One region of the Paenarthrobacter sp. CC6 genome, then DNA from elsewhere that is predicted to be linked to it. Evidence: riboswitches for the same ligand, from Rfam matches in the RefSeq annotation. Region 1 holds a riboswitch; each other region holds the start of a gene.
The links. Region 1 has a riboswitch for S-adenosylmethionine ahead of PV760_RS04785 (hypothetical protein). Riboswitches for the same ligand answer to the same signal wherever they lie in the genome.

Region 1 (7,402 bases):
ACACGGTCTCCCAAATGCTGAGCCTGCGATACGGCAGCAAAGCCACCCAGACATCCGGAATCGTGATGTTGGCCTACACCCTCATGCTCTGCGCCACGTCCACCGGCGCCTACGCCACCATCTTCGTGGTGCTCTTCGACTGGGAACGCTGGTTGGCAATCGCCGTCGGCGGCGCCATCGTGCTGGTCTACTCCACCATCGGCGGCATGTGGTCCATCACCTTGGCAGACCAGGTGCAGTTCCTCATCAAGACCGTAGGCATTTTCTTCCTGATGCTGCCGTTCGTCCTGAACGCAGCCGGCGGAATGGACGGCATCCGTGAGCGCCTGGACGCCAGCTTCTTCCAGATCGACGGCATCGGCGTCCAGACAATCATCACTTACTTCGTGGTCTACACCCTCGGCCTCCTGATCGGCCAGGACATCTGGCAGCGCGTCTTCACCGCCAAGACCGCCACCGTTGCACGCTGGGGCGGAGCTACCGCCGGTGTTTACTGCATCCTCTACGGCATCGCCGGCGCACTGATCGGCCTGGCTGCCCGCGTCGCCCTCCCGGACATCGATGTCGCCAACCTCGGCAAGGACGTTGTCTACGCAGAGGTGGCAACCCACATCCTGCCCGTCGGCATCGGCGGACTGGTGATGGCCGCGGCTGTGGCTGCGATGATGTCAACCGCTTCGGGCGCCCTGATCGCCGCCGCCACGGTGGCCCGCGCAGACGTTGTCCCGTTCGTGGCCAGCTGGTTCGGCAAGACGATCAACACCGACGACACGGAAAACCCCGAGCACGACGTCAAGGCTAACCGCTACTGGGTCCTGGGCCTGGGCATCGTTGCCGTCCTGATTTCCATGGCAGCGCAGGACGTCGTTGTTGCCCTGACCATCGCCTACGACATCCTGGTAGGCGGACTCCTGGTCGCCATTCTCGGCGGCCTGGTCTGGAAGCGCGGAACGGGCATCGCGGCTGCATGGTCCATGGCAGTCGGCTCAGTTCTGACACTGGCCCTGCTCATCATGTACGCGGTTGGTGTCATCCCGAGCGAAGACGGCGTCTACGCCAACGAGCCCATCTACTGGGGCCTCGGTGCTTCTCTGGTGGTTTACGTCGTGGTCTCCCTGCTGACTCCGCCCACGGACGCAGCCGTCCGCGAGGCCTGGGACAAGCGCGTAGCCGGCGCCATCTCCGAGGAACTGCCGCCGGAAGTCCACCCGGTGGGCAGCAGCAAGTAACCAGGCAATACCCGACGGCGGTGCCGCCCCCTTCACGGGGGCAGCACCGCCGTCGTTTTGTCCCCGGCAATAAGGCCTTCACAACCTCAGGTGCGGTACTGTTGTCCCAGCTTCAAGAGATGTGGCGCCAAGCTCCGACTGGCCATGCACCAACCCCATGTTCACGGGTGGTTCGGATGAGGAAGCGGCCCGTCCCGGACCTGAGACAACCGAGCGGGCAAGAGCACTCTCCACAGGAGCAGCACCTTGCCGTATCAGAGCGATACCAGCCACGCCCACAGCACCTCCGGCCAAACCGAAGCCCGGACCGTCACGGTGATCCCCGCCGTCGACCTTTACCTGGGCACGGTCACCATAGTGGCCAGGAAGGAAACCCTGTTCTTCCGGCATCCCCATCCGCAGCAGATCGCCAAAGCGCTGGCCCAGGCCGTCCGGCCCTCAACGTGGTGCGGGGCGTCCCGGACCCTGACGGTTACTGTGGCCGCGACAGGAAAACGGGATGGCCAGCCGCGCCTGTTCGCCCTCGGCAGCCGGGACGAGGACTAGATTTCCTCTTCCTCCCCACGGAATTCCTCGGTCTCATCGATCGGCACCACCCGTTCATCGTCCTCGGGGGCGTCCACTTCCTCAACCCAGGGCTCGTCCACTTCCTGGTCTTCGGCGTAGTCGTAGGCCGGGTCCGACTCGATGGTGGTGCGTTCCGGGTACTTGGCGTGTGATTCGGTGGTGTCCATGGTGCAACCTCCGTCCCGTGGGCCTGTAAGAGCCCGCTAACCGAGTGCGGGGAGGCTCCCCGCCCCTGTCCTTCCATCTGAGCACCGGCCAAAGCGAGGGTCAAGCAGAGCCGGAAATTACGGTGCACCGAACATTCCAGCTAAGGAATACCAGCCAAAAAACCCTGCAAATAAGCGGTAGTGTGGGGCGTGCAATGGGGCCGCAACTACCCCACCCAGCACAGGAGATAAAGTGCAGATGCACCAGGAATCCCACAGTTCGTCGAGCCCCGCTCCGGACCCCGCAATCGAACCCGCAGCCCTCCACCACACCGCAGACCCGGCAGCACCCACTGCGTCGGACATCAGGCGGTGGCGGCAGTACCTTGCCGATGAACGCGCCGAGGCTGCGGTCTACCGCGAACTCGCCCAGCGCCGCGACGGCGAGGAACGGCAGATCCTGCTGGCTCTGGCCGAAGCCGAAGGGCGGCATGAAGCGCACTGGCTCAAACTCCTGGGTGAGCACGCAGGCATGCCCAAGGCAGCTTCCGCCCGCAGCCAGTTCTTGGGGTTCCTGGCCCGCAACTTCGGTTCGGTCTTCGTCCTGGCCCTGGCGCAACGTGCAGAGGGCCGCTCCCCCTACGGAACCGAGCCGGCCGCCACCCCCGCGATGGTGGCCGATGAACAAATCCACGAGGAAGTAGTCCGGGGCCTGGCGACCCGTGGACGCAACCGGCTCTCGGGTACCTTCCGTGCTGCAGTTTTCGGCGCCAACGACGGTTTGGTGAGCAACCTGTCGCTGGTCATGGGCATGGCCGCGACGGGTGTACCGAGTTCCGTCGTCCTCATGAGCGGCGTTGCAGGGCTCCTGGCCGGCGCACTGTCCATGGGTGCCGGCGAATACGTCTCCGTCCGCTCGCAACGCGAACTGCTCAATGCCACCCTCCCCACCCAGGCCACCCTCACCGCAGCCCCGTCGCTGGACATCGACCACAACGAGCTGGTCCTCGTGTACCTGGCACGCGGCATGACCCGCGAAGCCGCCGAGCACCGGGCAGCCGAGCGCATGGGATTGTTCAGCTGCGACTGCGATCCCAGCCTCTCCCTGCAGCCCGAGAAGCCGGTGGCCGATGAGCATGAATCGGTGGGTTCGGCGTGGGGCGCGGCGCTGTCCAGTTTCTGCTTCTTCGCCTCGGGAGCCATCGTTCCGATCCTGCCCTTCCTTTTCGGGATGACGGGTATGGCCGCGCTCCTGGTGGCCGGAGTCCTGGTGGGCATCGCGCTGCTGGCGACAGGCGCCGTCGTGGGTTTGCTGTCCGGTACGTCGCCGCTCAGCCGCGGCCTGCGGCAACTGGCCATCGGGCTCGGAGCAGCTGCTGCCACCTACGGTCTCGGTTTGCTGTTCGGCGCGGCGATCGTCTGAGTTTGGACTGCTCCCCCGGCAGACCGTAATGTTGGTTCGTCCTCCGCGCTGCCCCGCGTGACCAAGGGCCTGAGGAATGGAGAACCGTGGACTGGGAGCGGGAAGCTACGCACGCGCCGAAGCACCGGCGATCGGGAACAACCCAGCGCGTTCTGCTCGGCCTGCTGATGGCATTCATTGCGGCGACGGTCGCTGTGCTGGTGTCCTGGTTCCTGAATGGCGACCCCCGCATCACGGCACTGTTCCCGGGCGTCAGCGTCCCGGGCGGCCCGCAAACCGGGAAGATACAGCCCACCTCGGCCCGCATTCCGGACGCACCACCGCCGGGACTTGAGGAAGCTGACGCCCCGCTGGCCTCGCCGACGGCACCGGGCACCACCAATGATTCGTACAAGTTCCTGGCCATGAACGACGACGGCACCCCGGTGGGCTATTCCCCTTGCCGGCCGCTGCACTACGTGGTGAACAACGCCTCCGCTCCCGAAGGAACCGACCCCCTCCTGGCGACGGCCATTGCCAATATCTCTGCAGCCTCAGGCATCCGGTTCGTCAACGACGGAACAACCGACGAACAACCCGCGGACCGGCGCGAGCCCTACCAACCCAACCGCTACGGCGACCGGTGGGCTCCCCTGCTGATCTCGTGGACCACACCAGAAGTGGCACCGGCCCTTGAAGGGAAGGTCATCGGCACGGGCGGCAGCACCATGTATTCGCTGGACAAGGGCCCCAAAAGCTACATCACCGGAAGCCTGGAGCTGGACACACCCCAGATCGCGGAACTTCTGGCCGATCCCGGCGGTGCGGACTACGTCCTTGCCGTCATGCAGCACGAGCTGGGACACGTGATGGGACTGGACCATGTGGACGATCCGATCCAGCTCATGTACCCGGAAATCGGGGCACCGGACGGTCTGGCCGCCGGTGACCTGAACGGCCTCCATCTCCTGGCATCAGCCCCCTGCCGCAAGGACATCTAGCAGCTTTCCGGCGTTGGGTACGAAGGCCATGGACTCACGGGGACACTGGACTTATGCTGGCGAATACGGCCGACGGCGGCGCCCCACCGCCCGTCCGCGGCCTCCACGTCAGGGGGTTCCATGGAACCTTATGGGTCGTCCAAGTGGCCGGACCCGGATCCTCCCCGGCCCCATTACCTTCCGCCTTCGGGTCCGCACGAGCCGCCTGAGCCCCGCCCGCCGATCAAGCACAGCAGCGTCGCCGCCATCCTGTTCCTGCTGGGCATCCTGGGGCTCGTGTGCGCCGGAGCCTATTTCGGCGGAGAGCTGCAGCAATTCCTCTACGGATCATCGGAAAGCCAGAGCCAGCCGCCACGTCCCGGGCTGGCACCCTTCGGACAACGGGACGATCCCCTGCCCGGACGTGAAGAAGCCGACGCGCCCCTCGGCACGCCGCCCCCGCTGGTCCAAGCCAGCAGCTCGTACAAGTTCCTGGCAGTCAAAGAGGACGGCACGCCCTTGGCGTACTCGCCCTGCAGGCCCATCCACTACGTGGTGAATTCGGACCTCGCGCCGGCTTCCTGGCAGGTTCTCGTGGAGAAGGCTGTCCATGAAACCGGGAGAGCTACGGGGTTGAGATTCATTTACGACGGGCCGAGTTCCGAGGTTCCCTCCCCCAACCGTTCCGGATACCAGCCGGCCAGATACGGGGACCGTTGGGCGCCGGTGCTGATCGCCTGGAGTACCCCGGAGCAGGTACCGCGCCTGACCGGGCAGACGGTGGGTCTGGGCGGAAGCTCCTCCATTGGCCTGAGCAACGGCTACAAGGCGTACGTGACCGGGACAGTCTCACTGGATGCGCCACAGTTTGCCGGGATCGTGGACACCCCGGACGGGGAGGACATCGGCGTGGCAGTCATCATGCACGAGCTCGGACACCTGGTGGGCCTGGACCACGTGGACGATCCCCGGCAACTCATGTTCGGGCAGGCATCGTGGGTACGGGAATATGCCGCAGGCGACCTGACGGGGCTCGCGGAACTGGGTTCAGGTCCTTGCAGCAAAGACTTCTGATCCGGGCTGTGTCTTATCGGGCCAACACCGCGAGCGCATCCTCCACCGTGTCCACCAAAAAGATACGCTCCGCCATGGGCTTCCCGGCGGCCAGGCTCTGCAGCATAGGCCACGCCGGGAAGGTCCGTTCCCAGTGTTCGCGGCCCACCAGGACCATGGGCGTAATGGTTTCGGGCGCGCCGTAGTAGTTCTCACAGGCGTCCTGGAAAATTTCCTGCACCGTGCCTGCCGCTCCCGGCAGGAACACGATCCCGCCGTTGCAGACTTCCAACAGGATGGCTTCCCTGATGGCGTTGGCGAAGTACTTGGCGATGTGGGTGGCGAACAGATTGGGCGGCTCGTGCCCGTAGAACCAGGTAGGGATGCCGAGGGTCGGGGTGCCTTGCGGGTAATGTTCGACGACGGCCGCCGCCTGACGCGCCCAAGCCGTCACCGAGGGCCTGAACCCCGGGACATCGGCGAGGGTCGCAAGGGCCGCCTGCAGTTCGGCGTCGGGCCTTCCGCTGAAGTAGGCGCCCATATTGGCCGCTTCCATGGCACCGGGACCCCCGCCCGTGGCGACGGCGAAGCCGGCTTGGGCGAGCAGGCTGCCCAGCCGGGCGGCGTCGGCGAATTCCCTGGATCCTCGCTGGGCGGCATGGCCGCCCATGACTCCCACAATCCTGCTTCCTGCGAAGGGGCCCTGATCCAATGCCTCGTCCAGGGCGTCGCCTATGGCGTGATCGTGCAGCGCTGCGGCGAGCGTGGCGTCGAGGCTCTGACGCTGGCCGGGCAGGATGCTCCACTGGTAGACCTGCGCGTCGAGGGTGGACTCGTACTCAGTAGCCGGGATGTCCCGGTAGAGCTCCGCCGGGGTGTAGAGAGTGCCGCGGTACGGGTCAAAGGGAACACCCAGCAGCTTCGGAAAGATCAGCGCGCCACGGCTTCGCAGACTTTCTTCCACGCCGGTGTCGAAGGTGCAGCCGAGGAAGATGGCACCTTGCGGATCCATCGCTTTGAGCTGGCGCGAGTAGCCGCGAAGGTCCAACGACTGCGCGTGCCAACCGTGCATTGACCGGGCTCCGGCACTGACCAGCCGATCGAAATGAACCACGCTTTCGACGTCGAGTGTTCGAGGACTTGGGTTCAAAGCTGCGGTGCGGTTCATGAATTCAGCGTAATGCGGGGTTTATGCGGACCGCCGGGATTTCGAAGGGAGGGGCCCGGACCCTAGCCATGTATTTCGCCGAGGAGTACAGTATCGATCACTGCTCCACTTTCGAATCATGAAAGGCAATGGCAGTACCCAACTGAATTCCGCAATGACGTCCCGGGGGCGTCGTAAATTTGCCGGCTGGGGGGCCCAACATCTGCTCGAGGAGCATGGTTGTGGACCGTCCAAAATACGCTCGGCGTCATACTCATTCCACCCTGTTCAGCACCCGTTCCCTTTTCCGGAAAATCCTTGTTTTCCTGCTGGGTTCCGCTGTTGCCTTTTCTGCCCTGACCGTTGGTATGGCGGCGCCTGCCGCTGCTGCGGTCCCGCCGTGCCCAGGCACAGGCGGCGCCATGCAGATAGTGGCCCACACCGATGATGACCTGATTTTCATCAGTCCGGATTTCATGCGTGACATCCAGTCCAAGCGCTGCGTGCAGACCGTGTACGCAACGGCGGGTGAAGCCGGTGAAGGGGCTGCATACTGGAACAGCCTGGAAGCGGGAATCAGGGCAAGCTACGCGAAAATGGCGGGCGTAGCCGATGCCTGGACCACCTCCGACGCGGGCGTTCCGGGCCGACCCCTCACCCTTCAGACCTTGAATGCGGCACCCAACGTTTCCGTCGTTTTCATGCGGCTTCCGGATGGCTTCCCGGATGGGAGGGGCAGCAGCCGCTACAACGGCCAGAGCATCCTGAAACTGTGGGACGGCCGGCTCAGCTCCATCCGCCCGGTTGACGGTGCCGCAGCGTTTACCAAGGCGCAATTCCAGACGACGTTGAACCAGCTGGTGGCCAATTACCAACCC
Region 2 (7,402 bases), 460 kb from region 1:
ACACGCCATAGTGGAAGAAGTGATTGTGGTGGGGTATCTCCTGGACCGCTTCGGCAAGTTCGGCTGGAGCGTTCCGGCGGGCATCGTCGTCAGCGCCCTCCTTCGCGGGAGTTACCACCTCTACCAGGGCTTTGGCCCGTTCATCGGCAATGTGGTGATGGGCCTGGTCTTTGGGTGGATCTACACCAAGACCAAGAGGGTGATGCCCTTGGTGGTTGCCCATGCCCTGCTGGACATTGTGGCATTCGTTGGATTCAGCCTGTTCGGCAAAGCGGTGGGCCTGGGCTGAGCAGCCGTGAAAGCCGTTGCAGCCGTTAAAAGTATCCGGCCGCCATCGGTGGGTGACGTCATTGGCACCCGCTGATGGCGGCCGAAGCATTGTTTGGACAGCGGTGTCCAGGGCCGGGACCAGCCCGGATCAGGGGAACGGTCAGATGGTGACGGCTCCGGAGGCGGTTTCGAAAGTGACGGCCATGATGCCCGGCGTGCCGCGTGGTGCTATCCACTGGACCGCGACGTCCTCGAGAGGCTTCTCCACTGGCTCGCCCAGCCATTCGGTCACGCGTTCCGCGGAACCTGCGATCGTGAGGCTGGACATCTTCACATCGCTCTCGTACACCTTGGACGGGTGAAGTGAGGGGTCGCCCTCCCACTTGAGCAGGTACGGCACCTGGGGATCGGCGATCAAGCCGAGGATGCCGATCTGCTGCCACACCAGTTCGCGGCCGTCAGGGAACTTGCGGTTGCCCGGGACTGCTGCGCGGCCGAGGCGTTCCTCAAACGGGGCGAGGTCGTCAACTGCCACGCACCAGCCCATCCAACCGCCGCCGGCGGCTGAGCGTGCACGGACAGCTTGGCCGAAGGGTGCTTTGTCGGAAGCAGGGTGGTCCAGGACCTCCACGACTTCCAGGTACTTGTTATCCGCAAGGGGAATGATCATGTTCCGGGTGCCGAAGCGCGGGTGCACTCCGCCCCGGACTGCGTCCACTCCCAGAGCCGCGGAAATTCGTTCGGTAGTGGCCAAGAGGCCATCTCGTTCACAGGCGTAAGAGACGTGATCCATGCGCATGGCTTCATCTTGGCACTTTGTGATCGGTGTCTCAGCTAAGCCAACCCTAACTAAGGTGGGATCTCGCGACGGGCGTCATGGAAGGTCGCAAAAGAGCCCATATATTCTGCTGGCGTCACAAAGCTGTCCAAGGACCCGGACACTTCCTAGACTGGCCGCAGCTTCCTTCCCACAGCTATTCCGCCGACCACACGCGCCACGAACAGGAGAACTCCATGTCCCAAGGATGGTCTTTCGAAACCCGCCAGATCCACGCAGGCCAAGAGCCGGATGCCGCCACGGGCGCGCGTTCGTTGCCGATCTACCAGACAACGTCGTTCGTTTTCCCGAGTGCTGAAAGCGCGGCCAACCGCTTTGCCCTGGCCGAACTGGCTCCGATCTACACCCGGATCGGCAACCCCACGCAGGACGCCGTGGAACAGCGCGTCGCGAGCCTCGAAGGCGGTCTGGGTGCACTGCTGCTCAGTTCGGGCCAGGCAGCCGAGACCTTTGCCATCCTGAACATCGCCGAGGCCGGCGACCACGTCGTCGCGAGCCCCAGCCTCTACGGCGGCACGTACAACCTGCTGGCCCACACGCTGAAGAAGTTCGGCATCTCCGTGACTTTCGTCGAGGACCCGGACAACCTCGAGCAGTGGCGTGCGGCCGTCCAGGCGAACACCAAGCTGTTCTTTGGTGAAGTCGTCTCGAACCCACGCCAGGACGTGCTGGATATCGAAGGCGTCGCCGGTATCGCGCACGAGGCAGGCGTGCCTCTCATCGTCGACAACACCCTCTCCACGCCGTTCCTCATCCGGCCCATCGAGTGGGGCGCGGACATTGTGGTCCACTCCGCAACCAAGTACCTCGGCGGACACGGTTCGGCGATCGCAGGCGTGATCGTGGACTCGGGCAACTTCGACTTCGGCAAAGACCCGGAGCGGTTCCCCGGCTTCAACACCCCGGACCCCAGTTACAACGGCTTGGTTTACGCCCGCGACCTGGGCAAGGACGGAGCGCTCGGAGCCAACCTTTCCTACATCCTGAAGGCCCGTGTCCAGCTCCTTCGCGACCTCGGCTCGGCCGTGTCGCCGTTCAACGCGTTCCTCATCGCGCAGGGCCTGGAAACCTTGAGCCTGCGGGTGGAGCGCCACGTCGCCAACGCCACCAAGGTGGCCGAGTGGCTGGAAGCGCATGACGACGTCGAATCGGTCGCCTATGCGGGCCTGCCGTCCAGCCCCTGGTACGAGCGGGGCCGCAAGTACGGACCCCAGGGCACGGGCGCCATCGTGGCCTTCAACATCAAGGGTGGCGTAGAAGCCGGCAAGCGCTTCGTGGACGGTCTGGAGCTGCACTCCCACGTTGCCAACATTGGTGACGTCCGCTCCCTGGTCATCCACCCGGCGTCGACCACGCACAGCCAGCTGACGGTCGAGCAGCAGGTAGCCGCCGGCGTCAACCCGGGCCTGGTCCGCTTGTCCGTGGGCATTGAGCACATCGATGACATCATTGCCGACCTCGAAGCCGGCTTCCGCGCGGCCAAGGGCGCCTGAACGGGCAGTCCACGCCTGCAGCTGACGCACCTGGCTGACGGACCCGGGGTGCCGTCCACATCGACGATTATTCGCCGGACGGCACCCCGGAGTGCTCTTTCGTGAATGAAGCTGCCCTTGAACGTCACACTGGTGTCACATTCTTCGCCATAACGGTGGTGTCTTTCCTAGACTCTACGTATTAGGTCATGAGTGCCAGCAGATAGCCCCGGCTTGCTGGCCGGCAACCCTCCTTCCGCGGTGGGGTGCCCCGGGTGAAGACCTGGCCTGTTCGCACGCAAGGCGACGGGCAAGCGCGAAGTTAGGTGTCAAAGGAATGACCATCACTGCTACAGCACTTCCCAAATCCGGAGAAGAAGACGGAACCGTCAAGTACGCGGGCATAGGGCCGCTGGCGCTCGAAGCCGGCGGTCACCTCCCCAACGTCGTGTTGGCGTACGAAACCTGGGGACGACTCAACGCCGACGCGTCCAATGCCGTGCTCATCCAGCATGCGCTGACGGGCAGCACCCACGTTGCCCGCGGAGCCACGGACGAGGAAGGGTGGTGGGAGCAGTTGGTGGGTCCGGGCGCCACCATCGACACCAACAGGTTCTTCGTTGTCTCCATCAATATCGTGGGTGGCTGCTATGGCAGCACCGGCCCGTCCTCCGATGCGCCGGACGGCAAGCCGTGGGGTTCGCGGTTCCCCCTGGTTACTCTTCGCGACAGCACGGTTGCTGAGGCCCGTTTGGCGGATCTCTTGGGGATTGAATCCTGGCACGCGGTCCTGGGCGGCTCGATGGGTGGGGCCAGGGCCCTCGAATGGGCTGTCACGTTTCCGGAGAGGGTCAACCGCTGCGCCGTCATTTCGGTGGGAGCCTACAGCACCGCCGAGCAGATTGCCTTTGCGCAGGCCCAAACCCTGGCCATCCGGCAGGACCCGCACTTCAACAATGGGGACTACTACGGCGGTCCGGCCCCGGAACACGGACTTGCCCTGGCCCGCCGGATTGCGCACATCACGTACCGTTCCGCCCTGGAACTGGATCTCCGCTTCGGCAGGGAAGCCCAACATCAGGAAACGCCGCTCTCCGCAGCAGTCCTGGGGGAGCGTGGTCGCTACCAGGTGGAAAGCTACTTGGACCACCAGGGGACAAAGCTTGTGCGGCGGTTCGATGCCAACAGCTATATCGCCATCACCGAAGCGTTGATGTCTCACGACATCAGGCGGGGACGGGGCACACTGCAGGAAGCACTTTCTCGTGCCACCGCCGAGTTCTTTGTTGCTGCTGTGGACACGGACCGGCTGTACTTCCCGGCCCAGTCCAAGGAACTGGCGGCAGCACTGCCGGGGAATGTTCCGGTCCACACCATCCAGGCGCCGATCGGCCACGATGGCTTCCTCACGGAAATCGGCCAATTGTCGGAGCAGCTTCGCGGGGCGTTCTTCGCCTGAGACCAGGCAACCTGTTCGAAGAGGTGCCTGTTTGTGGACGTGCCTAGCCGTTCATTATCTCGCCGCGCTGTTTCATGTAGTCCTCCATGGCGATCTGGCCATTGGTGAACTTCGCATCCAGTTCAGCCAGCTTGCGGGCGCGGTAGCCCTGGGGCTCGGAACCGGCAGTGGGAAACGGCGCGGGAGCGGGCTGTCCGGCCCGGTAGGAATCGCTTGGGTAGGAACCGCTTGGGTAGGAGGCGTTCGACGGCGGCGCGACCTGAGGTGCCTCGTCTGCAGGCCGGATGACTGCCGGCCCTGGCGGGTAGCCCGGGTAGTTCTGTTGCGGGTAGTCCTGCGGCGGGTAATTTTGTGGTGGGAAACCCTGTTGCGGATAATCCTGACCACGAAAATTCCCGTTCTGCAGGCGGCGGGCCTTGGACCGGTTGTACATGCGGATTCCCATGGGAATCAGCCACGAGCAGACGATGATCCAGAAGATCAGATTGTTCACAGTGCAGGCCTCCTAGGTCTTAACCCCAGCTTAGCCCTGTGCCAATCACAGCAGCTTGGCCTCCATCCCCAGGAAAATCCCGTAGCGTTCCGCTTCGGCTTCCAGGGCCATCTGCTCTTCCTTGGTTGTCGGCTTGTCCATCCGGACCTCGAGCCTGCACATGCCCCCTGCGAAGCTGTGCCGCCACCATCCGGCCAGCCTGCCGTCCACGAGGACTACATGCATGGGGCCGTTGTCCTCAGGCAAGTACGGTGCGGTACCGCCCAGGTAGTGGCGGGATTGCGAGTACCCCATCACGTATTCGTCGAAGCATTGGATGAGGTCGACGCGGGGGAGCCCGGAACCGGCCGCTGGACCGGCAGGAGTCTCCAGGGCTTCTGCGTCAGCCGAGGCGACGTAAAAGTCCAGGTCATCGAAGGAGACCCGGGCCAACGTTCCCGGTGATAATTCCGCGGCGACGTTGAGTCCCAACGTGACGTCTTTCATGGTCAGCCCGGACCACGCCGAACAGTCCTTCACGGTAGCCGGTCCGCGACTGCTGAAATACCGCAGGGCCATCTGCCCCAGCGCGTGTTCCCGTTCCGCTCCGCTGAGCGGCCCGGAAAAAGGAGCGGTGACGCGTTCGTCGAACAAAGCGTAGGTCTGCTTCAGGGCCCCGCCAGCCGAACGAACCGGAGCGCCGCTCACCAGAATGCCGCTGATTTCGGCGTGCATGAGGTGGTAGATGAAACCCAGGCCCTTGCCGGGAAAGCCGGCCTGGCCCAGAACATCAGCCAATTCTTCGCGGGTCTTGTGGGCACCATCGGCCACGGCTGCTGCAAGGATCCTCCCACTGTGTGCGGCAGTTTCCCCGTCCACCCCGGTCCGCTTGTACATGCCCTTGTTGCCTTGATGCAGCCGGCCAGCGGACAACGCCATCAACCAGCCCAAGTCATCCCTGTGCACAAAATGCCATGTGGGGCGCAGGATGTGCGTCCGCAGGATGGTCCCGTCGGCAACGGCCTGTTCTACTGCAGCTGCAGTGCTCGAGGGCGTCCGCTGCGCCACGGTCCAACGGGCATAGGCGAATTCCTGCGACTGGACGGCCAGGAGATTGCGCACCACATCCCCCGGATCTGCACCCAGGGGAGGACGTAACTGTTGCCGTCGGAGACGCAACTGCCGGACCCCCGCTGTACGGGGAGAGTCATCACTCGCCATGCTGGTTCACCGGCCCATCGCTCCCGGCTAGCTGCGCGGCATCACGGTACCGGCGGCACCAAAGACCGGTCCCGGCGTCGGACGCTTTGGCGTGATGCCGTCGCCGGACGATTGGTGACGGAGCCTCCGGATAACCCAAGGCACGAAGTATTCCCGTGCCCAGACCAGGTCCGATGAGCGGGCTTCCCGCCACGTCCGGGGAGGAAGGGCCTTGGGTACCAGCGGCTCCAGGGCGTGCTGGACGTTCAATGCCTCCAGGACCATCATGGCGATGGTGTGGTGGCCCAGGGGGGAGAAATGCAGGCGGTCGGCATCCCACATCTGGGTGTCAGCGAGCTGCCGCAAGGACCACATGTCGGCAATGATGGCGTCATGGCGGGCTGCGACCGTTCGCAGGTTCTCGTTGTAGATGGCAACTTTGCCCCGGATGCGGCCAAGGACCGAGGACGCAGTATCCGGACCGTTGAAGAGGATTACCGTGGCGCCACCCGAGCCCAGCTCGCCGACGGCGGCGTCGAGTTTCTCGGCCAGAAGGTCGGGATCACCGCCGGGGCGGATGAGGTCGTTTCCTCCGGCGGAAATGGAGACGAGGTCCGGTTGCAGTTCCAGGCAGGGGCCGACTTGCTCGTCGACGATCTGCTGCAGCAACCGGCCCCGGATGGCGAGGTTGGCGTAGGCGAAGTCCTCGTGTCCGCGTCCCAGCTCTTCGGCGACACGGTCCGCCCAGCCGCGGTAACCGCCGGGATTGGCAGGTTCGGGATCGCCGATGCCTTCCGTGAACGAATCACCCAACGCCACGTAACGGCTCCACGGGTGCTTTTGGGCGGGTTCGCCCGGTTTCACTAAATGATTGTTCTCACTCACGCTCATATCCTGCCCCCAGAGGGCCGACCTACGCCACCGTAGGTTGTTACTTACGGGTAACTGCAAGAATGGAGGCATGACTGAAGCCCCCGCTTTTCCAGCACCTGTTGTCCTCTGGTCCCACGACGAAGCCGAACGCGCCGGCAAGCCCCTCCTGGTCCTGCTGCACGGCTACGGATCCAACGAGGACGATCTCTTCAGCCTGGCCGGGCTCCTCCCCGAGGGGTTCGTCGTGGCATCGCTGCGTGCACCGATGCCCATGGGCCCGGGTTTTACGTGGTTCCCGCTCACTGCGTCCATCGACTACTCCCTGGACGCCGTGAAGCTTGCCGCCGAATACGCCCTGGATTGGCTGGACACGGTAAAGGCCAACCATTCCTCGGTTACGCTTCTTGGCTTCTCCATGGGCATGGCCATGGCGACCACCATGCTCCGGTACCGTCCCGCGGACTTCGCGGCCGTCGTCGGGCTTTCAGGCTTCGTGATCGACGCCGGTGGCGACGCCGCGTTCAAGGACGACGAGCTGGACGGATCGGTGCCGATGTTCTGGGGCCGTGACCAGCAGGATCCCGTCATTACGCCGGACAAGATCGAATACACCATGGGCTGGGTCCGCAAGCACGTGGACCTTACCAAGGTCCTCTACACGGGCATGTGGCACGGCATCAACCAGCAGGAAATCGGGCACGTAGGGGAGTTCCTCACCCACAAGGTCCTCGCCCCCTAAGGGGCGTTGTTTCAGGCGGTGGTGATCCGCACCGTCTGACCATTGACGGTCACGGTGTCACCGGCGTGGAGTTGGCGGC
Region 3 (7,402 bases), on a different contig from region 1:
CCCGTATCGCAGGCCTTATTTCGATCGCTTTCGCGGGTGTGATTGTGGGGCCGGTTTTCACCAGGCAAGGGCTGTACAACGCCTTGGTGGTGACCGCCCTGCTGTTCCTGGCCGGCGCGGTGGCGTCCGCCGTCGGGATCCGCAACCCACCACGCGAGGCGGCGGCTGCTGCTGAACGGGAACCGGATGCGGCGTCCGACGACGGCGGTCCGGTCGGGCAGCCCGGCTGACCACCCGCGCCGCAAGGGTCAGCGCGCCGGGAGCACGCAGCCTTGGTGGGTGCCGGCACTCTTCACCCACAGCGCGGAGGCGACTTCATCTGCCAGGTCAAACTCCCGACCGGCAGCGCCGCTGCCTATCCGGACCACCAATGCCCCGCCGAAAGGCTTGCGCCCCATCACTTCAACGGGTGCGTCGAGCGCGATGTCCTCCGCGGCAAGGTACCGGAGGAGTTCGGGGTTTTCGTCGCTGATGCGGGTTATGCGGCCCGAGTGGCCCTGGTCGAGTTCGATCATGCGGTACGCATGCGGCAAGTCAACGGCACCGTCCGCTGACGGGATCGGATCGCCATGGGGGTCCCGCACGGGGTGGCCGAGCTTGGCTGACATGCGTTCGATGAAGGTGTCGGACACCGCATGCTCCAGCATCTCGGCCTCGTCGTGGACCTCGTCCCAGCTATAGCCGAGTTCCTCCACCAGGTACGTCTCAATGAGGCGGTGCCTGCGAACCATCGAAAGAGCGAGGCGCATGCCTTCGGAGGTCAAACGGATGGCGCTGTAGGGCTGATGGTCAACGAGGCCTTGGTCCTTGAGCTTTCGCACCATTTCCGACACCGAGGAATTGGCGACCCCGAGCCGCAGGGCAAGCTGTGAGGACGTGATCGGCTTGTCCTGCCACTCCGTATAGGAGTAGATGACCTTGACGTAGTCCTCGATCGAGGAGGAGGGCGTACTGGTCTTCACCCCCCTAGCCTACCGTGGTGTGGCATCGTGGACTTTGTATGCACGCCAGGTCTGCGTCAGGTAGGGCAGCGGCACCGTGTCTCCCGGCGCGTGGCCAAGGTGTTCGTAGAGGTACCACTGGAGGTTGCCCATGACTTTGGCCCGCGTCGCTTCGTTGGCGCGCAGGTAGTAACTGCGCGACTTGGTCAACTCCATGATGTCCTCGGGCGAGAGCGGGTCCTCCCACCTGGTGAGGTGGCGTTCCAGTCCGTGAAACTCCGGGCCGATTACCGGCCGGAATCCCGGCTTGTGGACGTCGCCTGCATGCATGATGCGCGAGAGCCTGTGGACCCAGGGAATTGAGGTGTCCAACTGGTTCCAGATCAGCCCCAGAACCCCTGCGGGGCGCAGGATACGGGCGATCTCCGTGCTCGCGGCAAGGGGCTCGCACCAGTGCCAGGCCTGGGCAACGCTGACGACGTCGAATGCTGAGTCCGCCAGTCCGGTTGCCTCGGCCGTCCCCTCCGTCGCGTGAACATCGGGGTAGGCCTTTCGCAGTTGCGCCAACATATCGGTGGAAGGGTCGACGGCGGCCACCTCAAGTCCGCGTCCGGCCAGGAGTGCCGTGAACTTGCCCGTTCCTGCGCCGAGGTCCGCAGCTGTCGATGCCCCTTCAGGTAGGAGCCAATCAACGGAGTCCACAGGATAGCCCGGCCGCACGCGATCGTAGTGCTCTCCGCCATCCTGGAAGCTTTGGCCAAGTTCATGGCGCCGGGAGGCATGGAGTTTGGGTCCGCGGGGACCGGCGGGGCCGGGAGTGACTGGAGCGCCGTTCGCTGAGCGCAGGGACACGCAAACTCCTTCACAGGGCCGTTAGAGGTACCCTACGAATTTACCCTCTAGTCGACCGTGCAGGGAGCGGCACCGGCTGTGCCCGGGGTGTTGGGCGCCCACTCGGGGTAGCTGCGGTGGTCGTTGGCCGGTACCCAACGGCCCTCGTCCACCACATAGTCCCAGCCCAGGCCGTTGCGCTTGAGTTCCTCGATGCCTGCCAGCAGCCTGGTGGCGTCCTCCAACCGGGAGCCGACGCCGAAGCTTGCGCGCAGGGAACCCGAAGGCAGTCCCAGCCGCTTGAGCAACGGATGCGCGCAGAAACGTCCGTCGCGGAGGCCCACTCCGTGTTCGGCCGCCAGATATGCGGCGACCAGTCCGGCGTCGAATCCTTCTACGGAGAAGTTGACCACGCCTATGGTGTCCTCGGAATCGCTGAAGATCCGGTGGACTGTTACGCCGTCGATGGCTTCCAGGCCCTCAACCAGGTAGCTGCGGATGCCCGCTTCGTGTGCGTGCCAGGCGTCCTGGTCGAGGCCGGCGAGCACCTGCGTGGCGCGGGCGAGCGTCGCGGCGCCCAGGACGTTGGGGGAACCGCCCTCGTGCCGCGCCGGACCCGTGGCCCAGCTGACCGAGTCCAAGCGCGCTTCGCGGACAGCGCCGCCACCTGCCAGGTGCGGGATCCCGGCGTCGAGCCAGTCCGGGCGGCCCACTACCACTCCTGCGCCGAACGGCGCATAGAGCTTGTGTCCTGAGAAGACGATGTAGTCGACGTCAGCCTCTGCGATGTTGACGCGGCGGTGCGGAGCGAGCTGGGCTGCATCCACCACGATCCTCGCGCCGTACTCGTGGGCCAGCGCGGCAAGCCGGGCGATCGGCAGGATCTCTCCGGTGACGTTCGAGGCGCCCGTGACGGCGAGCAGGCTGACGCCGCCCAGGGCCAATTCGGCTTCGATCTTGTCCAGCGTTCCGGCCAGGGTCGGCGCCGCAACCACGCTGCGGTGCGGCACGCCCTGCCACGGGAGCAGGTTTGCGTGGTGCTCAATGTCCAAGTACAGGACCTCGCCGGCAAACCCGCCGTCGACCTGCGGGAGGCAGCCGGCCAGCAGGTTCAAGGAGTCCGTGGTGTTCCGGGTAAAGATCACCGAATCGTCGGCACGTCCGCCAACGAAGTCACGGACGATGTTCCGGGAATTCTCGTAGACGGAGGTGCTGATCTGCGAGGCGAAGCCTGCCCCGCGGTGAACGCTGGCGTAGTACGGGAGGACCTCGTTGAGGTAGGCGGAAACAATCGTCAGCGCAGGGGCTGACGCACCGTAGTCGAGGTTGGCATAGCGGACGTGGCCACCTTGGATCAGAGGCGCCTGAAGCTCCGCGCCCGTGACGGCGGCGAGGGGACGCGCAGCTGCCGATTCGAGGGCGGCTTCGTCAACAAAGGAAGGGATGGTGTTTGCGTTGAACGTGACTGTGCTCATGGGACCTCACTCAAGAGGGACCCCCACAGGGGGATCCGCGCTTGCCGCATCCGTTCCGGACCGGCCGGGTCGTCACCCGGGGCACCCCACCGCGAATGGAGGGTTGCCGGCCAGCAAACCGGGGTTTAGCGCTGGCACTCGTGACCTGTAAAAAAGGCTAAGGCACGTCCGGGGGACGATCCAAAGCCGTGGGGTTTTGTTAAGCGCTTTGTTACGCGGAATGCCAAATCCCAGTTTCCGCGAACAAAAAACGGCGGACGCGCACAAAAGCGGGCGTCCGCCGTCGAAAATTCGGCAATCCGGAGTAGTGCCGGCCTCAGGCTTGGGGCTGCAGGAGGTCGTCCAGTCCGGGGTTCAGCCGCTTCAGGACTTCCGAATGCAGGATGGAGTTGGTGGCCAGGGCGTTGCCGCCGAACGGTCCGTCTTCGCCTTCCAGGGAAGTGAAGCGCCCGCCTGCCTCCGTCACGATGGGGACGAGCGCCGCCATGTCGTAGAGGTTCAGCTCCGGTTCGCAGGCGATGTCCACCGCGCCCTCGGCCACGAGGCAGTAGGACCAGAAGTCACCGTAGGCACGTGTGCGCCAGACGTCCTCCGTGAGGTCCATGAATTCGTCCAGATTGCCCCGCTCCTTCCAGCCGGACAGGCTGGAGTAGGACATGGAAGCGTCGGCCAGGCGTGAAACGTTGGACACCTTGAGGCGGGTTGCTGAAGCGAGGGACCGACCCATGTAGGCGCCCATGTCCTTGGCTGCCCACCAGCGTTTGCCCAACGCCGGAGCGCTGACCACACCAACGACGGGCTCGCCTTCATCGACGAGCGCGATCAGCGTTGCCCATACTGGAACGCCGCGGACAAAGTTCTTTGTTCCGTCGATGGGATCGATGATCCAGCGCCGCGATCCGTGGCCACTGCTGCCGAACTCTTCACCCAGGACTGCATCACGTGGACGCGAGCGCGACAACTGACCGCGGATAGCCTCCTCCGCAGCCTTGTCGGCATCGGTGACAGGGGTGAGGTCCGGCTTGGTTTCGATCTGCAGGTCCAGGGCCTTGAAGCGATCCATGGTTTGGGCGTCGACGGAATCGGCGAGGACATGGGCCAGGCGCAGGTCGTCGTTGTAGGTGGAAGCGGGTTGGGTCATGGCACCAAACTATCCTGAAATGCTGGCGGCGGTGGGGACGTTACCGCTGCACCTTCAGTTTTCCAGTGTCATCAAGTAACCGTGCCGAGCTCTTTCGCTTCTTTGGCCTCCAGGCGCGGGTCCGCGCCCAGCAGGCGACGCAGTGACGCCAGGCGCGCCACCCCTGAAGGGCCCGCATGTCCTTCATTGACCCAGGCGTCCAGCCCGCAGTTCACTGCCGTAGCGTCGTGCTTGCATCCCCGCTCGCATGCTTCGGTGCCGGGTTCGAGGTCCGGGAAGGAATGCAGGATCCGGTCCGGATCCACGTGGGCCAAGCCGAAGGAGCGGATACCGGGGGTGTCAATGATCCAGCTGCCCGAGGGGGCATCCGCGAGCTTCAGCGCCAATGCCGACGACGAAGTGTGCCGGCCACGTCCGGTGACGGCATTCACGCCGCCGGTGGCCCGCTCGGCGCCCGTCAACGCGTTGACCATGGTGGACTTGCCCACACCGGAGTGGCCCAGCATGACGGTCACTTTGCCACCGAGGTGTGCGCGGAGCCGGGAAACAGCATCCCTGTCCAACCGGGCCGACAGCCCATCATCGGATCGGGCATCAATGCCGCCGGCTTCAGAATCGGCTGTCCGGCTGATAATCACCGGGAAATCCAGGCTGACGTAGTTGGCCAGCAGTTCAGTGGGATCCTTCACGTCGGCCTTGGTGATCAGCAGCAACGGCTCAATACCGGCGTCGTACGCCGCCACAAGGGCGCGGTCGATGAACCCGGTCCGCGGTTCGGGATTCGCGGCTGCAACAACCACCACCAGCTGGTCGGCGTTGGCCACGACTACCCGCTCGATCGGATCCGTGTCATCGGCGCTGCGGCGAAGGAGGGTCCGGCGTTCTTCCACCCGGACCAGCCGGGCCAGCGTGTCCGGAGACCCGGAAACGTCGCCTACAAGGGCCACGAAGTCACCGGGCACAACAGGGTTGCGCCGGAGTTCGCGGGCGCGTGCGGCGATGATGATGCGTTCGTTGGGGGAGTCTTCGTCAACGATTGCCCGGTACCGCCCGCGGTCCACCGTGATGATCCGTCCGATCACGGCGTCATCGTAGCTGGGACGGTCCTTGGTCCGGGGTCGTGATCCTTTTTTGTTGGGACGGATCCGGACATCGGATTCGTCCCAGGAACGTGCGTCGCGGCCCATGGTCAGTTGCCGGCCTCATTCGTGCCGGCGGAGTCAAGCATTCGTGCCCACATCTCCGGGAACTCGGGCATCGTCTTGGATGTTGTGGCGATGTCTTCAACCTGGACGCCGTCGACGGCGAGTCCCAGGATGGCGCCGGCAGTGGCCATTCGGTGGTCTGCGTAACTGTGTACCACTCCGCCATGGAGGGAAGCTGGGCGAATTACCAGGCCATCGGCAGTTTCTTCCGCATCGCCACCAAGGCGGTTGATTTCGGCAACCAAGGCAGCGAGGCGGTCTGTTTCGTGGCCGCGGAGGTGGGCGATGCCCGTCAATCGCGAAGGGCCGGTAGCCAGAGCGCACAGTGCGGCTACAGTCGGCGCGAGCTCGCTGGTTTCGTCGAAATCAGCACCCTTGATCTCATTGCCGCCTGTAACCGTCAGTGTTCCCCCGTCAAGGGTGACGCTTGCGCCCATGGCAGCAAGGATGGTCCGCCAGAGATCGCCCACCTGTGTGGTGCCGGTGGGCCAGTTGGGAATGCGGACAGTGCCGTGCGTTGCCAGGGCGGCGGCCAGGAAGGGGCCGGCGTTTGAGAGATCCTGCTCGATCCGCTGGTCGAAAGCACTGATCCTGCCGGGCGAAACGCGCCAGTGGTTGGGTACGGAGTCATCGACAGTAACGCCCACGCTCCGAAGCACCTCAACGGTCATGGTGATGTGGTCCAGGCTTGGAACGGGTTTGCCCACGTGCTCCAAGTGCAGGCCTTCGGTGAAGCGGGCGCCTACCAACAGCAACGCCGAGACAAACTGGGAGGAAGCGCTCGCGTCGATGACCAAGTGACCGCCGCGCACCTCGCCGGTGCCTTCCACCGTGAAAGGAAGGGACGACGGCGTCCTGCCGCCTTCGGCTGCGACCGGAACTCCCAGGGCGATCAGTGCCTCGATGATGGTTCCCATGGGACGGTTACGGGCATGGGGATCGCCGTCGAAGACTGTGGCGCCGCTGCGCAGGGCAGCCAGCGGGGGAACGAACCTCATGACGGTACCGGCCAGACCGCAGTCGATGGCTGTCGTTGAGCTCGAAGCAGAGGGGTCCAGGGGAGTGATCTCCAGGTCGGGCCCATAGTCACCGTCACCGGGTACCTCGGTGACGGTGGCACCCAACTGCCGGAGGGCCTGGATCATCAGGGCCGAATCGCGTGAATGCAGCGGAGCCCGGAGCCGCGAAGGACCATCCGCCAAGGCTGCCAGCACCAGGTACCGGTTGGTCAGCGATTTTGAACCTGGGACCGTCACTGTGGCGTCCACGGGCCCTTTGGCATAAGGGGCCGGCCATAGCGGGAGGCTGGCGGCTTTGTCCGGTTCGGTATTGGCGGCGGTGGTACCTGTCATGCTTCCTTATGCTCCAACTGCGTTGTCTACGGCCTTGCGCACTGCTTTGTCTGCCTTCTTGATCTGCTTGCCGGTGACCTTCCTGGCGTCGGCGGCAAGGTGCTCGGCCCGCCAGGCGATGCTCGGACGGCCGTCGGTGTCCACCGACGCCAACAACACGCCGCCGGTAAGTGAGATGTTCTTCAGGAGCTGGGCCTTCCGGGCGGTGCGCCCCTCCTTGGTGCTGATGTCGGCTGAACGCCATTCGACGTAGGAGTTCAGGGCGGACGTCAGCGCGAGCACTGTCGCTGCGAAACGCGAAAGCTTACCCAGTCCGAGCAGGGCTCCGGCGCCGAGCTGGGCTCCACCCAGAACCCGGGCGAGGGTCTTCTCGTCCGCTTTGAAGGGCAGCGATTCAGAGGCTCGTCGAAGGACCGGTGACAGTTGCTTGGCGGTGTCGTCAGCGTTCTTGAGCTTG
Region 4 (7,402 bases), on a different contig from region 1:
AGTGGACCCGGGAGGGGCCGCCTTGGCGAAGTGCTCCAAGGTGCCCTGGTTGCTGTTGGTGCTCAACTCCGGAAGCGGGGCATCGAGGTCGAACTTTTTGAAGTCGATCACGGACAGGTAGGAGATGGAGTTGAGCTGGCTGTCGATGTCACGCTGCGTCAATTCCCGGCGCTGCGCCCGTAGCTCCTCGGCCTCGGCTGTGGAACCCACCACGGTGGGCTTCAGCACGAAAAGCACCTTCACGTCGTCGGGATTCCGGCCGGCTTTCGCCGCCTCGGCCCGGATCGAATCCCGGTAGGCCTTCATACCGTCAACGCCGCGGGCGAGCGCAATTGCCACATCCGCGTGACCGCCGGCAAACGCTTTGCCCCGGGGAGAGGCGCCCGCTTGGACAAGCACGGGTTCCTCGGGCAACGGTGCCGTGTTCAGCGGCCCACGGACCTTGAAGAAGTCCCCGTCGTGGTTGATCGGATGCACTTTGGTATGGTCCGCAAACACCCCGGCTGAAACGTCCTCAAGTACAGCGTCGGCCTCCCAGCTTCGCCAAAGCCGCCTGACGACGTCGACGAATTCCTCCGCTTTTTCGTACCGGAGGTCGTGTTCGATCTGCTGGTCCAAGCCGTAGTTCTGCGCGGCGAGATCGCTGCCCGAGGTGACCACATTCCATCCGAGCTGCCCCTCGGAGAAGTGCTGCAGGGTAGCGAGGAGCCGGGCCGCGGTGAAGGGCGGGTAGAAGGAAGCGCTGACCGTGGGAACGATCCCCAGGTGCTCCGTGGCGGAAAGCAAGTACGGGACCAACGCCAAAGGATCGTGTTTCGGCGCAAAGGAAGCATGGGCCAGCGAAACCTCGGCAGTACCGCCATAGGTGTCCGGGACGGTCAGGGAATCCTCGATGATGAACAGGTCCAGCCCGGACAGCTCGAACGCGCGCACGGCCTCCTGGTACAGGGCGGGCTTCTTCCAGTCGTACCCCAGGCTGTAGCCCGGAGTGCCCCAGCCCTGCACCCCGAAACCGTGCCCCACGAACCAACCAAAATGCAGCATGGGCTTGAGTGTAGAACTGCTCTGTCCGTTCACCGCGACCTGATTTCATACGAAGTTACAGGGGGTCGTACTGCGTCAATTATGCTCCCGGGACGTCTTAATTGGACCCGTACTCCAGTACCGTCCGGTTACGCAACATGACGACGGCCGCCGTGCGGGCCGTCGTCGTGAATGCTACGTTTTTCTTGAGTAATGAGAACCAGCGCAAAGCCCTGACTTGCTGGTCGGCAACCCTCTCTCCGGCGGGGTGCCTCAGGTGACTACTCGGCGTATCGACAACTCGAACTGCAAGCGTGACTGAGGAGCACCAGCAATGCCTGAACCCACTGAAGAAAAACTCTCTTACCGCCTGATAACAGGCCCGGATACCCGCGACTTTTGTGAGCGGATCACCAACGCCCTGGCGGATGGGTACGTACTGCACGGCAGCCCCGCCGCCACGTTCAACGGAACCGACGTGATCGTCGCGCAGGCCGTCGTCCTGCCCGCCGCGATTGCCAGCGCCGATGCCGCAGTCGCCAACGCCGTTGATGAACTGGATACCGACGACGAAGAAGCATTCGAGGGCCACGCATGAGCTACGCAGGTGACCTGACCCCGCAAGACGCGTGGGCCAAGCTTGAACAGGGCGCCATCCTGGTGGACGTCCGCACCGAGGGCGAATGGGCCCACATCGGAATCCCCGACACGAAAGCCACCGAGAACGATCCCCTGTTCATCCAGTGGAACCTCGCCGGCGGCATCCCGAACTCCCGCTTCATCGAGGACCTGCAACAACAGGCGCCCGAGGACGACGGCGTGGAGCTCGTCTTCATCTGCCGCTCCGGCCAGCGCTCCATCGCCGCCGCCATCGCCGCCACGCAGGCAGGCTTCACCGCCTACAACGTCCTTGAAGGCTTTGAGGGCGAACCCGACCGTTACGGCGAACGCACCGTCAATGGTTGGAAGAACCGTGGCCTGCCAACGAATCTGGGGACCGAGTAAGTGACTTTCAATCCTGACGCCGCCGGCTGGAGCCCCGACACCCAGGCCGTTCGCGGTGGACTTGACCGTACCAACTTCCAGGAAACGGCCGAACCCGTCTTCCTGAACTCCGGCTTCGTTTACGAATCCGCCGCCGCGGCAGAACGCGCCTTCACCGGCGAGGACGAACGCTTCGTCTACTCCCGCTACGGCAACCCGTCCGTGGCCACCTTCCAGGAGCGGCTGCGCCTCCTCGAAGGTACCGAGGCTTGCTTCGCGACGGCGTCCGGCATGTCCGCCGTGTTCACCGCACTGGGTGCCCTGCTGGCTGCCGGTGACCGCGTGGTTGCTGCCCGTTCCCTCTTCGGCTCCTGCTTCGTGATCCTCAACGAGATCCTTCCGCGCTGGGGCGTGGAGACGGTGTTTGTGGACGGACCGGACCTTGACCAGTGGCGTGAGGCTCTCTCCGAGCCGACCACCGCCGTCTTCTTCGAGTCACCGTCCAACCCGATGCAGGAAATCGTGGACATCCAGGCTGTCAGCGAACTGGCGCATGCCGCTGGGGCGACTGTCGTCGTCGACAACGTCTTTGCCACTCCCCTGCTGCAGCGCTGTGGCGAGCTGGGCGCCGACGTGATTGTGTACTCAGGCACCAAGCACATCGACGGCCAGGGACGCGTCCTCGGTGGCGCGATCCTGGGCACCAAGGAGTTCATCGATGGACCGGTGAAGCAGCTCATGCGCCACACGGGGCCATCGCTTTCGGCTTTCAACGCCTGGGTGTTGACCAAGGGCCTGGAAACCATCGGGCTCCGAGTCAACCACAGCTCGGCATCGGCCCTGAAGATCGCGGAATGGTTGGAGCAGCAACCCGCCATCAGCTGGGTCAAGTACCCCTTGCTGAAGTCGCACCCGCAGTACGAGCTCGCCGCGAAGCAGATGAAAGCCGGCGGCACAGTGCTCACGTTCGAGCTCTCGCCGTCCGCCGGCCGCTCCGCGAAAGAAGCCGCGTTCGCGCTGCTTGATGGATTGCGTGTCATCGACATCTCCAACAACCTTGGTGACTCCAAGTCGCTGATCACCCACCCTGCCACCACCACCCACCGGGCCATGGGTCCGGAGGGCCGGGCGGCGATCGGGCTGTCCGATGGCGTGGTGCGCTTGTCGGTGGGGCTGGAGGACGTGGACGATCTCATCCTGGATCTGGAGAAGGCCCTCAAACAGGTCTAACCTTGCTGGCATGAGGCATCCATACCGCCGGGCGGGGGCTGTCATCGTTGCGGGATCGGTGGTGTGGTTGGCCGGGATTTCACCGGGATCCCGCGTGTACCTCATGCACGACCCCGCAGAGCGCCTGCGTTTGCTGCTTGCCAGCGAGCGCGGATGGGTGATCGGCCACCACGCGGCCGCTGCAGGAACCGTCGCAGTCCCGGTGGGCTTCATGGCGTTCTCGAAAGCACAACCGGCAGGGACCTCCAAAGCGTGGGTGTCCGCGGCAGCAACAGCGCTGCTCGCGGGCGCACCATTCTTCGTCTACAGCTTGTCGCGGCGGGCCTCGGACCTTGAGCGTTTCGCTTATTTTCGGGGATCCAATGCACCGTTCCTCGCCTACTCATGGCTGCATGTGCTGGGCTTGGCTGCATTGGGCGGCAGCCTGCTGAAGTCCCCCGCCAAACGATGGGCGGGGATGACGGCAGCAGGGATGGCCGTGGTTTCCGGGACCGTCCTGGCGACCACCAAGGACATCCCGCCCCTGGTTTTCTACCTCACCGAAGGAGCCGTCGGAGCGTACCTGATGGCGTGGCCGGAACCCGGGGACATCGGGGATAGCGAGAACATCGGAGACATCGAGGGCTAAGGCCGCCGCACCCTGGTCAGCAGCGGGACCGGGTCCTTGAACGCGACCGGGTCCTTGAACGCGCCCGTCGCGGTGCCACGAACAGTCACCTTCGCAGCGTGCGAGACCACGGCGGCAAGGGCTTCGGAGCCGGGCGGGTTCGCGCCGTCGCGATGCCTGGCGCTGTATCGTGCCGCTGCGTCCCGTTGTTCGAGCGCTCCGTTGCCGCGCTCCAGAATTCCGGCAATGCCCGCCTTGACCAGCGCCAATTCACCTTGGTCATCCAGTACCGGGCTGAGATAGTCAACCAACGCCCACACGACATCAGCGGCAGGCTGGGGCCGGAAATCGCCGAAGTCCAGGAGGTCTCCCCGCAAACCGGAATTACTGGCCCTCCAACCCGCCATCCGCAGCAGGGCGGTCGGCACCGGGGTGGGATCAACGCCGTCGAGCATTTCCAAGGAGGCCGTCTCCACCAAAGCCCGCACCAGCACCGCGATCAGCGCCGCGTCCTCCGCGCGGAGGCAGACGTCGGCGACCCGGACCTCTACGGTGGGCTGGTTCCTGGCGATCCGGGCATCGAAGTAGATCATCCCCTCATCCAGGACTACACCGGTATCAAGCAAGCGCTGCACCACGCGTCGATAAGCCGTGAGCGAGCCAAAAAGCGATGACGGCCCGGACGTGGGCCACCGGTTCCATGCCTGCGTGCGGTAGCTGTCGAACCCGGTCGGAAGCCCGCGCCAGTAGGGCGAATTGGCCGAGAGCGCGGTGAGTACCGCGAGTTTGTCCCGGATGTGGTCCAGCACCACCACGCCTTCCTCCGGGGACTCCACTGAAGTGTGCACGTGGAAACCGCACGTCAACTGCTCGGTGGCGATGATGCCGAAGTGGTCCAGCATCGCGGCGTACCGGGGATCCGGGGTGGTGTGCGTGTTCGAGGCCAATGGTGAAGTGGCGATCGCTGCAACCCTTGCGCCGTGCCGCCGGGCAGCTTCATCGGCCATGGCGCGGCCCCGGCGAATCTGCTGCAGGAGTTCGGCATAGCTGTGACACGGCCTCGTTTGGGTTTCGATTTGCTCCAGCTTGAGCTCCTGGCTCAGTCCGGTCTCCGTGGCAGGTTCCTCGTAGCCGGCCAGAAGCGCGTCCGCGAGAGCCAAGGGCATGCCCGTCACCGGATCAACGATGAGCAGTTCTTCCTCGACCCCGAAAGTCCGCATGCTCCATTCTGCGTCACGGGTGGCCTCCAGAACACAGGGTGGGACTGGCAGTTTGGCCTGCGGCAAAGAGATTCTGCTGGATCATCGCCCTTGGAAACGGAGAGGACCCGCGGATTAGCCGGCCAAGCAAGCTGGCCGGGGCCGATGATCCAGCAGATTTGTCCACATAGGCGAAGTTTCCGGGCTGGGGAGGGACCAGTCCGTGGCTGACTGAAGGCATGAACGCATTCGAATTCTTGTCGTCAGTAGGTGGAGTAGCCAAGGTAGGGCTGCTTAAGGCCCACGGGCACACCCCGGCGGACCTAAGGAAGCTCGAGGGGGCCTATCAACCGCGGCACGGCATATGGGCTCTGCCCTCCGCAGATACGGAGTTTGTCTCTGCCCTCGTAAACAACGGACTTCTGACATGCGCAAGCGCAGCTGTCCGCTATGGCCTCTGGCTTAAAGACAAACCGGGAAGACTGCATCTGGCAACCAAGCACAACAGAGGCCGGGGGTTTATCCGGCACGGAGGTCTCAGGCTGGGCTCGGAGTCCTACGTTCCAGTTGCATCGCTGGAAGACACTGTCATTCACGCTCTCACGTGCCTGCCGGACGTCGACGCCATTGCCGTGGCCCAGTCCGCTATGAAAAACCGTGGAGTTCCCCGTGACGTCCTGGAGGGCGAGCTGCGGGCCAACTACTTCGGGAATGCGAGGAAACGACTGCGCAAGGCCGACGGTTTGTCTGAATCCGTCCCGGAGATCAGTGCCCGCCTGCTTTTTGAGGCGGCGGGACTCTCCTTTGAACGGCAGGTCCAAATCCCAGGAGTGGGCCGGGTGGACACCCTGATTGACGGCTGGCTGATTGTGGAGGTCAATGGCTATCAGTTCCACAGTTCACGGGAAGCCTGGAGAAAGGACATGGGCAGGTTGAACGCGGCGCAGGCAATGGGTTACCGCGTCCTGAGCTTCGCCCCCGAGCACATCTGGAACTCGCCGGAGCTGGTCTTGGGCCAGATCCGGGCGTGCCTTGGGCTCGGAAGGCCGCGGGGTAGGCGGTGACAGAGTATTTGCTGGATCATCGCCCGAAGCAGCAGCCGGAAGGCCCGTAATTCCGGGCTTTCCCGTTGCTGCGAGCTCCGATGATCCAGCAAAAATACGTCACCATCAGTCCTGGAAGTACTCCACCTTCGCGCCGATGGTGTTCAGTCGTTCGGCCAGGTCCTCGTAACCGCGCTCAATCACGTAGATGTTGCGCAGCTCGGAGGTACCCCTGGCCGCAAGCATCGCCAGGAGAAGGCAGGCAGCGGGGCGCAGGGCCGGAGGGCAACCAACTTCTGCCGCACGCCACTTCGTTGGTCCGTTGACGTAGATCCGGTGCGGGTCCAGGAGCTGAACCTGGGCGCCGAGCTTGTTGAGTTCTGTCAGGTAGATGGCCCGGTTTTCGTAGACCCAGTCATGGATCATGGTCTGTCCTTCGGCGTTGCCGGCAATCACGGCGAAGAAGGGCAGGTTGTCGATGTTCAGGCCCGGGAATGGCATGGGGTGGATCTTGTCCTGCGGCGCATGCAGCTCCGAGGGCTTGGTTGTCACGTCCACCAGGCGCGTGCGGCCGTTGCGGGCCATGTATTCGCCGGAGATCTCGAGCTTCTGGCCCATCTGCTCCAGTGTGGCCAGCTCGATCTCCATGAACTCGATGGGAACCCGGCGGATGGTGACTTCCGAGTTGGTCACGATTCCGGCAGTGATCAGGCTCATGGCTTCGATGGGATCTTCGGACGGGAAGTATTCAATGTCCACGTCGATGGCCGGCCGCCCGGCGATCTTCAACGTGGTGGTGCCCACACCCTGGATATCCACGCCAAGGCCCTGCAGATAGAAGCAGAGGTCCTGGACCATGTAGTTGGGGCTGGCGTTGCGGATGACCGTGGTGCCTTCGCGGTGCGCGGCTGCCATGATGGCGTTCTCCGTGACGGTGTCGCCGCGTTCGGTCAGTACGAACGAACGGTGGTGTCCGTCGGCGGCGGGCGCCGTGACGGAGTAGAAACCGGACTTCGCCTCAACCTCGAGGCCGAACTGGCGCAGCGCCTGCATGTGGGGCTCAACGGTGCGGGTTCCGAGATCGCATCCGCCGGCGTAGGGAAGAAGGTATTCACTGGTCTCGTCAAGGAGCGGTCCCAGCAGCATGATCACGCTGCGGGTCCGGCGGGCGGCGTCCACATCCATTGATTCGAGGTCAAGGACCTCGGGCCTGCGGATGCGCAGATCGCTTCCGTTAAGCCAGGTGCATTCCACGCCGATGGATGTCAGCACTTCGACGATCCTGTTGACCTCTTCGATACGTGCCAGGCGGCGCA

Region 2: another riboswitch for S-adenosylmethionine. It lies ahead of metX (homoserine O-acetyltransferase MetX); the one in region 1 lies ahead of PV760_RS04785 (hypothetical protein).
Region 3: another riboswitch for S-adenosylmethionine. It lies ahead of PV760_RS09490 (aminotransferase class V-fold PLP-dependent enzyme); the one in region 1 lies ahead of PV760_RS04785 (hypothetical protein).
Region 4: another riboswitch for S-adenosylmethionine. It lies ahead of PV760_RS08265 (DUF1737 domain-containing protein); the one in region 1 lies ahead of PV760_RS04785 (hypothetical protein).

What each region holds. Positions count from the first base shown of each region.
Region 1 is NZ_JARDAN010000005.1:507,505-514,906, forward strand. It holds gene PV760_RS04780 (sodium:solute symporter family protein) at 1-1,229, shown strand, start outside; SAM riboswitch class IV at 1,340-1,459, shown strand; gene PV760_RS04785 (hypothetical protein) at 1,476-1,775, shown strand; gene PV760_RS04790 (hypothetical protein) at 1,772-1,963, opposite strand; gene PV760_RS04795 (VIT1/CCC1 transporter family protein) at 2,202-3,365, shown strand; gene PV760_RS04800 (matrixin family metalloprotease) at 3,452-4,345, shown strand; gene PV760_RS04805 (zinc metalloprotease) at 4,466-5,398, shown strand; gene PV760_RS04810 (LOG family protein) at 5,412-6,545, opposite strand; gene PV760_RS04815 (chitobiase/beta-hexosaminidase C-terminal domain-containing protein) at 6,947-7,402, shown strand, end outside.
Region 2 is NZ_JARDAN010000005.1:48,055-55,456, reverse strand. It holds gene PV760_RS02880 (CPBP family intramembrane glutamic endopeptidase) at 1-289, shown strand, start outside; gene PV760_RS02875 (VOC family protein) at 431-1,069, opposite strand; partial or broken gene PV760_RS02870 (bifunctional o-acetylhomoserine/o-acetylserine sulfhydrylase) at 1,264-2,601, shown strand; SAM riboswitch class IV at 2,786-2,903, shown strand; gene metX (homoserine O-acetyltransferase MetX) at 2,918-4,039, shown strand; gene PV760_RS02860 (hypothetical protein) at 4,083-4,532, opposite strand; gene PV760_RS02855 (winged helix DNA-binding domain-containing protein) at 4,578-5,633, opposite strand; gene PV760_RS02850 (SGNH/GDSL hydrolase family protein) at 5,760-6,602, opposite strand; gene PV760_RS02845 (alpha/beta hydrolase) at 6,673-7,323, shown strand; gene PV760_RS02840 (RNA-binding S4 domain-containing protein) at 7,335-7,402, opposite strand, start outside.
Region 3 is NZ_JARDAN010000008.1:160,315-167,716, reverse strand. It holds gene PV760_RS09505 (MFS transporter) at 1-230, shown strand, start outside; gene PV760_RS09500 (metal-dependent transcriptional regulator) at 249-962, opposite strand; gene PV760_RS09495 (class I SAM-dependent methyltransferase) at 972-1,793, opposite strand; gene PV760_RS09490 (aminotransferase class V-fold PLP-dependent enzyme) at 1,841-3,247, opposite strand; SAM riboswitch class IV at 3,280-3,393, opposite strand; gene hisN (histidinol-phosphatase) at 3,564-4,388, opposite strand; gene rsgA (ribosome small subunit-dependent GTPase A) at 4,460-5,575, opposite strand; gene aroA (3-phosphoshikimate 1-carboxyvinyltransferase) at 5,578-6,945, opposite strand; gene PV760_RS09470 (DoxX family membrane protein) at 6,952-7,402, opposite strand, start outside.
Region 4 is NZ_JARDAN010000007.1:295,261-302,662, forward strand. It holds gene PV760_RS08260 (NtaA/DmoA family FMN-dependent monooxygenase) at 1-1,077, opposite strand, end outside; SAM riboswitch class IV at 1,233-1,344, shown strand; gene PV760_RS08265 (DUF1737 domain-containing protein) at 1,358-1,621, shown strand; gene PV760_RS08270 (rhodanese-like domain-containing protein) at 1,618-2,028, shown strand; gene PV760_RS08275 (O-succinylhomoserine sulfhydrylase) at 2,029-3,237, shown strand; gene PV760_RS08280 (hypothetical protein) at 3,248-3,865, shown strand; gene PV760_RS08285 (glutamate--cysteine ligase 2) at 3,862-5,064, opposite strand; gene PV760_RS08290 (endonuclease domain-containing protein) at 5,283-6,107, shown strand; gene PV760_RS08295 (UDP-N-acetylglucosamine 1-carboxyvinyltransferase) at 6,213-7,402, opposite strand, start outside.